DNA from 2 places in the Peribacillus sp. NPDC096540 genome. Region 2 is predicted to be linked to the other one. Evidence: a T-box and tRNA genes for the amino acid it is inferred to sense, from the RefSeq annotation. Region 2 holds a T-box; the other holds one or more tRNA genes.

Region 1 (4,445 bases), on a different contig from region 2:
TAGAAGCATTATCACGCATATCATCCATTAGCGTTATTTCTGATTGAAGCAAGTTTCTTTCACTAAATTGATTGACCCTCACCAATAAATTATACATACTGTCCAACAGGTACAGCTCTTTTTTCATCCTCGTTATCCCTTGTCCAACTAGCTGATCCATCTCATTGCTCTGCAATTCCTGATTAGTTAACCGGTTCGCCAGCACTAAGATAGATTCATTATCGCTTCTTACAAATGCAAGATCATTTTCTAATAGTGGATTGATTCCTTCGAATGCCTGCCTTGTTGAATCTACATAACTTGAAACGTCTGACACTAATTTGTCTTTTTGTGACGTTATTCCTTCTATTGAATCAAGACCATCATTAACCATCTTAATGATGTCTTCAGCCCTTTTCACATGTGTTTGGACCGTTTTGATATTTTGCTCAAGCTCAGGTAGTTTCTCCTCTAAAAAAAACACCATATTCTTCATTTTTTGAATGGTCGGTAGCTCATTTTGCAACGTGATTCCCAGTTCATTAAAGATTGAAAGGATACTTCCGCTAGCTGTTTTAACAAAGCTTTTGCTCACATTTTCCACAATACTATTAGCCCCTGCTGCAGTCATTTTAGGAGCAATGGAATTGATTTTTTCATTAACATAGTAATCAATCTCTGCTTTTATAGGGTCATCTGTCATGATGGTCGCAATATGCTCTGAAAAATTCGTTGGAATGATGATAGATGCATAATAATCTCCCTTTTCCACCTTTGCAATGGCATCTTTTTCTGTTGTGAATCTCCAGCCTAAATCTGAATTCCCCTTTAGCCCATCTATAACTTCATTGCCAATATTCACGGCTTCACCATTTAACTCTGTACCTTTATCATTATTGGAAACACCAACAAGGATTCCTTCCGTATTCGCATAAGGATCCCAAGAAGCAACAATGTTAAACCAAGCATAAATTGACGGGATAAACATTAGAAAAATAATAACAATACAAACAAAAACATTCTTATATATACTTTTTATATCATCAATGAAAATTTCTCGAATATTTTTCAAACCTTATCCCCGCCCAAAAAGTATTTTGTTACTATTATTCGAAAAATAGCCTCGATCAATACAAGTAAACATATCCATACTCTTTCCCCATATTGAAAAAAAGCAGGTGTCGATAACGACACCCGCTTCTTGGAGTTTTGGCTTATTTCTTCTAAAGAATACTTTTTACCCTCCTCTAATTTTCACCTTACCTTCAAACATCTCGATAGCCCTTCCAAACCAAACCAATGCCCGAGGCCCTTGTTTACTGTATCCTGAATTTTTCTGTATGAGGGATTACGCCTTCGAAATCCTATTTACCAACATTCCGGGTTCGTTCGTTCATTATCATCATTTTCCGAAAATATTTTTTATCACAAATTCATTGATAAAAAAGTGATTTTCCCGGGAGGAAAAACCACTTTTTTTGTCATATTATGTTTTAACGTTTTTCAATTACTTTAATCAATTCTCTTAAATAATCTGGAAGATCCGGAGGACGCCTGCTGGATACAAGATGTCCGTCTACTACAACAGCCTTATCTATCCATGTTGCCCCAGCATTCTCCATATCATCTTTAATTCCAGGTGTACTCGTTACATTCTTCCCCTGCAAAATTTTAGCAGAGATTAAGACCCATCCTGCATGACAGATTTGTCCGATAGGCTTTTTACTTTCTTCCATACTCTGGATAAGTGTAATCACTTCAGGAAAACGGCGAATTTTATCAGGGGCCCAACCTCCGGGAACAAGGATGGCATCATATTCTTCCGCTTTAATACTACCATATGCAAAATCTGATACTGCAGGCACACCATATTTTCCAATATATGTTTCATTTGCCTTTTCTCCAGCGAGGTGAACAATCGCTCCCTCTTCTTTTAAACGTAAGATTGGATACCAGAGCTCTAAATCTTCAAAATCATGGTGCACAAGACTGATTATTTTCTTTCCTACTAATCGCATGTAAATCTCTCCTTCTTTATTAAAATACATGGTTCTCCTTCACTTTACTATTCTTCCATATATATTGCCCTTTCCTGCTGCCAGCTAATCTTTTAATATAACAGTGTATGAATCCATTTTTGCTACTCTGTTCCCACAGGTATTTAACCATTTAGCTACCTTTTTTAATATCATGTAATTGAATTTTTAGTTTCTCATGATTTTTTCCGCGAAACTAGCATTTTCTACTTACAAAAATTTACATTTCCATCTATGTAATATCTATTATCGAAACAACGAGGATACTGCTTCATTCTATTCTATGGACATAGAAAACCCCCGAACAAGATATTCGAGGGCAAGGTATCTACGTTACTATCTACTTTGAATAGTAAAATGATAAAATAAAAAACGGCAAAAACATTGTTTAACAATGCTTCCGCCGTTCGGATGACCTGTGAGGGATTCGAACCCACGACCCCTTCCCTGTCAAGGAAGTGCTCTCCCACTGAGCTAACAAGTCATATGTATTAATTAGCTTGTTCTATTACTTAAGTACATAATTTATTATAAGTTTTTTTAATAAAAAGTCAACGAATTATTTCAAAAAAATTTTATGTTTATCTTGTAAGAACTTTCTCTGCTAAGAAATACGAACTAGTGTTCTTTTTTATTTGCATAAAAAACATACGTTCGTATATAATAAAATAAGCTAAGGAGTGATAAAAAATGAAATATATTCTTCGTAAACATATGGAGGGAAATATTCCCTTAGAGATTATTTATCTCTCCGAACAAGGGAAGATTACCCAGCGGAAAATTCAGGTGCTTGAAATAAATCCAGGACATATTCGTGCCTATTGTTTTCTAAGGCAGACAAAACGAACATTTAAAATGAACAATATTCTTTCTGCCCGCCTTATTAAACCTAGGTATGATAGATCAGGATGAAAAATATGGTATTATTTCATAAAAATTTAACCGATTAATTCTTCCTCTTCCTGAATGTCCTTTTCCTTTTCAGTTAATGATTCTTCTTCATCTCTTAGACGATGGGCTAATCTTGAAGCGGCACTCGCAGCAATACTGGCAACGATATCATCCAGGAAAGTATGCACTACTCCTTCTTGCTTCTTATCCAGTTCGTGAATGACACCTATTTTATTTTTATCTAAATGTCCAAAGGTTGTTACAGCAATGCTTCCGTAGCCTAGTACTGCACCAAAGGCAATTGTTTCATCCACTCCGAACAAGCCTTCATCCGATTCAACAATTGATTGCAGTGGTTCTGATAACTTCTTTTGCTCAGCAAGCTTATCAAGTTCCACACCTACTAAAATAGCATGTTGAATTTCCCTTTTTAAAAGAACTCGCTCTACGCTGCGAATGCATTCCTCCAATTTCAAATCAGCTTTGTAAGGGAACTGCAATTCATAAACAATTTCTGCAATGGCTTCCACACTGACACCACGTTCTATTAATGTTTGCTTAGCCGCTCTTGTTACTTCCCTGCTGTGTACGTGTACATCTGTCATTTCTCTGCCACCTCTTTTTTTGTAATATTTTTCTATATCCTTACATTATAGCATTTTATATTTTAAATTTTTAGAAAATATAATGAAATTTTTCTATTTGAAATTCAAGTCACGAGAAAAAGATACGAAGCTGTGATAAAATAGCCAAGTAAGTAGTTTTTCATTATTAATTATAGAGGTGCGGAAGAATGAGTTTACGCAAAGGCACGATAAAAGAGTACATGTTTAAAAGTGAAGCTTTAGCAGAAGAATTGGAGCTACTTGTTTACTTGCCTGCTAATTTTTCTCCACTATATAAATATTCGCTTGTTATTGCTCAGGATGGCCGTGATTACTTTCAGATGGGACGGATTGGTCGCGTAGCGGATGAACTATTAGGGAACGATGAAATTGAGAATATCATCGTTGTTGGTATTCCTTATAAAGATCGATTTGACCGCAGGCGTAAATATCATCCAGATGGGGAACAGCACGTTGAATACATACGTTTTCTCGCCCATGAACTTGTTCCATTTTTAGATGATGAATTTCCAACCTATCAAATGGGACATGGTCGTGCTTTAATCGGTGACTCTCTTGGTGGCACTGTTTCTTTATTAGCTGCTCTGCAATATCCTCATACATTTGGGAAGTGCATCATGCAGTCTCCGCTTGCCAATGAAGCAGTTTTGGATGCTGTCCGTAATTTTGAGAATCCGCATCTCCTAGAGCTTTATCATGTAATTGGGACCGAGGAAACCGATGTTCCCACGACAGATGGAAATCGGGCAAACTTTATAGAACCTAACCGGGAATTGCATAAATTGTTAAATCAAAAAGGATTTCCTTGCTTCTATGAAGAATTTGAAGGTAATCATACCTGGAAGTATTGGCAGGCAGATTTAAAAAGAGCACTATTGGAAATGTTCTAACAAAACTAGAAACCCTTCTTTTA
Region 2 (4,445 bases):
CGCCCCTGTTCGTCACGAACCAGACCGTGGATCAGTACATTTTCAAATGGACGCTCACCTGTGAACTCAAGAGCTTGGAAAATCATCCGCGATACCCAGAAGAAAATGATATCATAGCCTGTTACAAGTGCCCCGTTTGGATAGTATCGTTTGAAATCGATACAGTCCTTATCAGGCCAGCCCATAGTCGAGAAAGGCCATAATGCCGAGCTGAACCATGTGTCCAGAACGTCTGTATCTTGTTCCCAGTTCTCAGCATCCGCAGGCTCTTCATGTCCTACATAAACTTCGCCTGTTTCTTTATGATACCAAGCTGGAATGCGGTGGCCCCACCAAAGCTGACGGGAAATACACCAATCGCGAATATTTTCCATCCAGTGCAGATACGTTTTTTCGAAACGATCAGGAACAAAATGAACCTTTTCATCATCAGACCCTTTTTGAAGCTCAACTGATGCATCAGCAAGAGGTTGCATTTTAACGAACCATTGAGTCGAAAGATATGGTTCAACTACAGCACCGCTTCGCTCTGAGTGTCCAACTGAGTGAAGGTGATCTTCTATTTTAAAGAGTACTCCTTCCTCCTGAAGGTCTTTGACGATTTGCTTACGGCATTCGAAGCGATCCATGCCTTCGTATTTACCGGCCTTTTCATTCATCGAACCGTCTTCATGCATGACAAGGATGCGCTCCAAATTGTGACGGTTCCCAATTTCAAAGTCATTCGGATCATGAGCAGGCGTAATTTTAACCGCACCAGAACCGAATTCCATATCCACATAATCATCACCAACGATCGGAATTTCCCGACCTGTAATTGGCAAGCGAACCATTTTACCGATTAAATGCTTATAACGATCATCTTCAGGGTGTACAGCAACCGCAGTATCGCCCAGCATCGTTTCTGGACGTGTGGTGGCTATTTCAATTTCACCTGACCCGTCAACCAACGGATATTTCATATGGTAAAATGCGCCCTGCACATCTTTATAAATAACCTCGATATCGGATAACGCCGTTTTCGTTGATGGATCCCAGTTGATGATGTATTCGCCGCGATAAATCAAGTCCTTGTTATAAAGAGAGACGAAAACTTCGCGTACTGCTTTAGAAAGCCCCTCATCAAGAGTGAAGCGTTCACGGGTATAATCAAGCCCAAGACCCAGCTTTGACCATTGTTCACGGATATGGCTCGCATATTCCTCTTTCCATTTCCATGTCTCTTCAACGAACTTTTCACGTCCAAGGTCATAACGGCTTACGCCTTCTGTACGAAGCTTTTGTTCAACCTTTGCTTGAGTAGCGATACCAGCATGGTCCATACCTGGCAACCATAAAACGTCATAGCCTTGCATCCTTTTCATGCGTGTCAATATATCTTGAAGTGTCGTATCCCAAGCATGGCCAAGATGCAGCTTACCTGTTACATTAGGGGGCGGGATGACAATCGTATATGGTTCCTTTTTATCGTCACCCGTCGCTTCGAAAAACTTCCCATCAAGCCACCATTTATAGCGGCCTTTCTCTATCGTCTGCGGATCATATTTAGTCGGCATCGAAATTTGGTTCTCTTCCATATCATTTCCTCCTTTTTGGGCATAAAAAAAACTTCCATCATCACAAAAGGACGAAGGAAGTTGTTCGCGGTGCCACCTTTTTTCCGAAAAAGAAAAGAATCTTCTTCGGCTCTCAAATGGGATAACGGCTCTTCACCGGCCATCGCTACTAATAACTTTCACGAAAACTGCTCGCGGACGACTTCTGATGCTGCCTACTTAGAAACCTCTCACCAACGGTTCCCTCTCTGAAAAGCGCATTTCATCTTACTATTTCCGGTCTTTGCATTCATTTATATTCATATGTAAAATCACTTAATGCATATAGTATATAGTACAAAAAAAATGTGGCTCCAGTCAATCATCTTTCGAATACTTTCTTAAAGTATTCTCACTTTAGGCTATTAAATCTTGCCATTCAGTCTTTTTCTTTATTCTATCCTCTAAGATAAGTTCCTGTGACGGCTTTCTCACGTTTTCCACCTCCTACCCATAGAATATAAGAAGTCCTACAAAGGAAGGTAATAATTATGAAACGAAGATATTCCCCTTATACTTTACCGCCTTGGATGAAAAAATTCCGCGGTGTTTGCCAGCAGTTCATTATCCCTTTTATAGTGTTCCAAGGGTTGCGGACGCTGATTTTCCCTACTTTCTTCGATATGCTTCTGCTAATCGCATTTATTTTCTTAGCTATGGCTTTATTTTTCGAATGGATTTAATTATTCCCCTACAGTAAAAAAATATACATGACTGGAGGTAATCCAATCATGTATATTTTAGCTTGGGGGCGATTGCTCTTCTTTAGCAGCTTCAGCAGCCGCCTTCTTCTTCTGTTCAATTTCTTCGATTTTCATCACCATATATTCAATATTCTTCAGGAGCCAAAATTGCCGCTGCAATTGGGTAACATTATCTAGTTCTGTTCTTTGGCCTCTGCCGTCCGAATAATTCTTTACTATATCTAAAGCCGATCCCGGAAAAGCAAGATAGCTTTGCATCAGCATCAATTCTTCTTCGTTCAACGGGAAATAACGGAGATAGTTATATAGCCAGTCGACACAGTCATCACATTGTACAGGATAGGTCCTCGCCGATTTCACAAGGAATGGGAGTAAATCAAAATGAGGCGGTGCCGTATTCGAATTCTCAAAATTAATAAAGTAGCCATATCCACGTTCATCATAAATAAAATGTTTTAATGAGACCTTTCCATGTGTGACAACAGTCCGGATTTTTTCACTTTCCTTTGTTTTTTCATACCACGTTTCAAACTTCTTAATCGAGTACTTCAGTGCCTGTGATATATCTGTAAAAAAAGAACAAACCGTCATTTCAAATGGAGACATATACCACTTCTTTTCACAGCTAACAATATACTCATCCATAAAATCCTTCTCGTTATTCCAGGCATCCAATGTTCGTTCATAATGAGATTCTCGTTCCTCAATATCCACTTGTATTTCTTTTACAGACAACGTATGCATCCGGGCAAGTTCCCTGAACATTTGCTTATGTCTTTCATCGCGCTCCCCGTTTCCCTCGTTATTCAACCAGGGCATCAGGTAATACAAACGACCATTATGAAGAACCGCATAGCGTTGATCCATCGTTTGATAAATCGGAACAATTCGGTTATACCCGCGATGATACAGTTTTTGAACATTTTTGATAAAATCAATGCCGTTGTGCGGTAAAATGGACTTCAAGGCAAATGTACCGCGATCACTATAGACTTTTTTCACTCGTCCGAAATCCTCAATATATTGTACATATAGGGCATATTCTTTCAAAACTTCTCCAGTGTCCCTATCCCAATTATTAATCTGCTGATTCTCGTTTTCCCTCACGAGATTCACTCACTTCCTCTAAAAAACTCGCCAATTGGTTACCTATAGCCTCCAAATACGTAGTCACATTCGAGCTTAATTTCTTAGATTGTCTTTCATGTCTAGCAAAGTTATTAAATTACAACTCAATTACAATAGTAAAAAACAGGAGCAGTGCCATCTGCTCTGCTCTCTGCCTTGCTTAATTTTTATAAGCAATCGCCTTCGGTATATAAATGACTTGCCCTTCATGAACGTTCTGATTCGACTCCAATTCATTGCTAAAGAGTAAAGATTGAACAGTAACATCATAGCGCTGTGCCAAGTCATCCAACGTTTCCCCTTGCTGAACAATGCACACCTTCATTCTGACCAGTTCTTCCTCTTGTTTTCGTCCGAATAAATCCATAATGGAAAGTTGCTTATCTGTCTGCTCTGTCTTCTCTTTATCATCACGTTCCGAGGCTTGTTTTCTGCCTTTATAATTTTTAACTTCTTTGGCTGGTGGTTCTGGATTTTCTGTTCTTTTAAACAAATCCCTTATAGACGATTGGTATTCCTCTTCCTTTTCTTCTTTCACATGCTTATTAAGGATAGGGCCTGCTTCATCAAAAGCTTTTTCCTGCCGGCCGACTTCCTCGGTTCCAAGTGGCGACACAGGATTCTTACTAACTGGGACATTTTGTTGATTACTTATATAAGCCGATTCTTCTTCTTTCTTAATCTCCGGGTTCTCTACGGCTTTTACAAGTCTGCTGACTTCTTCCTCCAGCTTCTCATCTTGAATGGGTGACTCCGGAATCTTATCAACTTGAGGACTCTGGCGATCACTTAGGTGAATCACTTCTTCCTCAACAGCTTCTTCCTGTCTGTTTACTTCTTCCCACTGCTCCTCTTCTGGATACGGTGACACAGGAATTTCAAAAACTGGAGCATTATGCTGTTCACTTAAATAGATAGGCTCCTCTTCTTCTTCCTGTGTTTCAGACACTCGTTTTGCCTCGGCAGAAAATGGCGTGTATAACTCTTCTTCCTGCTCATCACGAAACACCGGTTGAAA

Evidence for each region. The T-box of region 2 lies ahead of ACQKMR_RS16590 (valine--tRNA ligase). A T-box ahead of a tRNA ligase gene usually reads a tRNA of that ligase, here a tRNA-Val.
Region 1: it has a tRNA-Val gene. The T-box ahead of ACQKMR_RS16590 (valine--tRNA ligase) is inferred to sense a tRNA for this amino acid. The anticodon was not compared.

What each region holds. Positions count from the first base shown of each region.
Region 1 covers NZ_JBNNTG010000002.1:138,716-143,160, reverse strand. The annotation lists gene ACQKMR_RS02760 (YhgE/Pip family protein) at 1-1,051, opposite strand, end outside; gene ACQKMR_RS02755 (type 1 glutamine amidotransferase domain-containing protein) at 1,473-1,997, opposite strand; tRNA gene ACQKMR_RS02750 (tRNA-Val) at 2,428-2,499, opposite strand; gene ACQKMR_RS02745 (hypothetical protein) at 2,706-2,927, shown strand; gene ACQKMR_RS02740 (phosphatidylglycerophosphatase A family protein) at 2,954-3,511, opposite strand; gene ACQKMR_RS02735 (alpha/beta hydrolase) at 3,700-4,422, shown strand.
Region 2 covers NZ_JBNNTG010000019.1:26,777-31,221, reverse strand. The annotation lists gene ACQKMR_RS16590 (valine--tRNA ligase) at 1-1,577, opposite strand, end outside; T-box leader at 1,621-1,849, opposite strand; gene ACQKMR_RS16585 (hypothetical protein) at 2,087-2,278, shown strand; gene ysxE (spore coat protein YsxE) at 2,336-3,415, opposite strand; gene spoVID (stage VI sporulation protein D) at 3,588-4,445, opposite strand, start outside.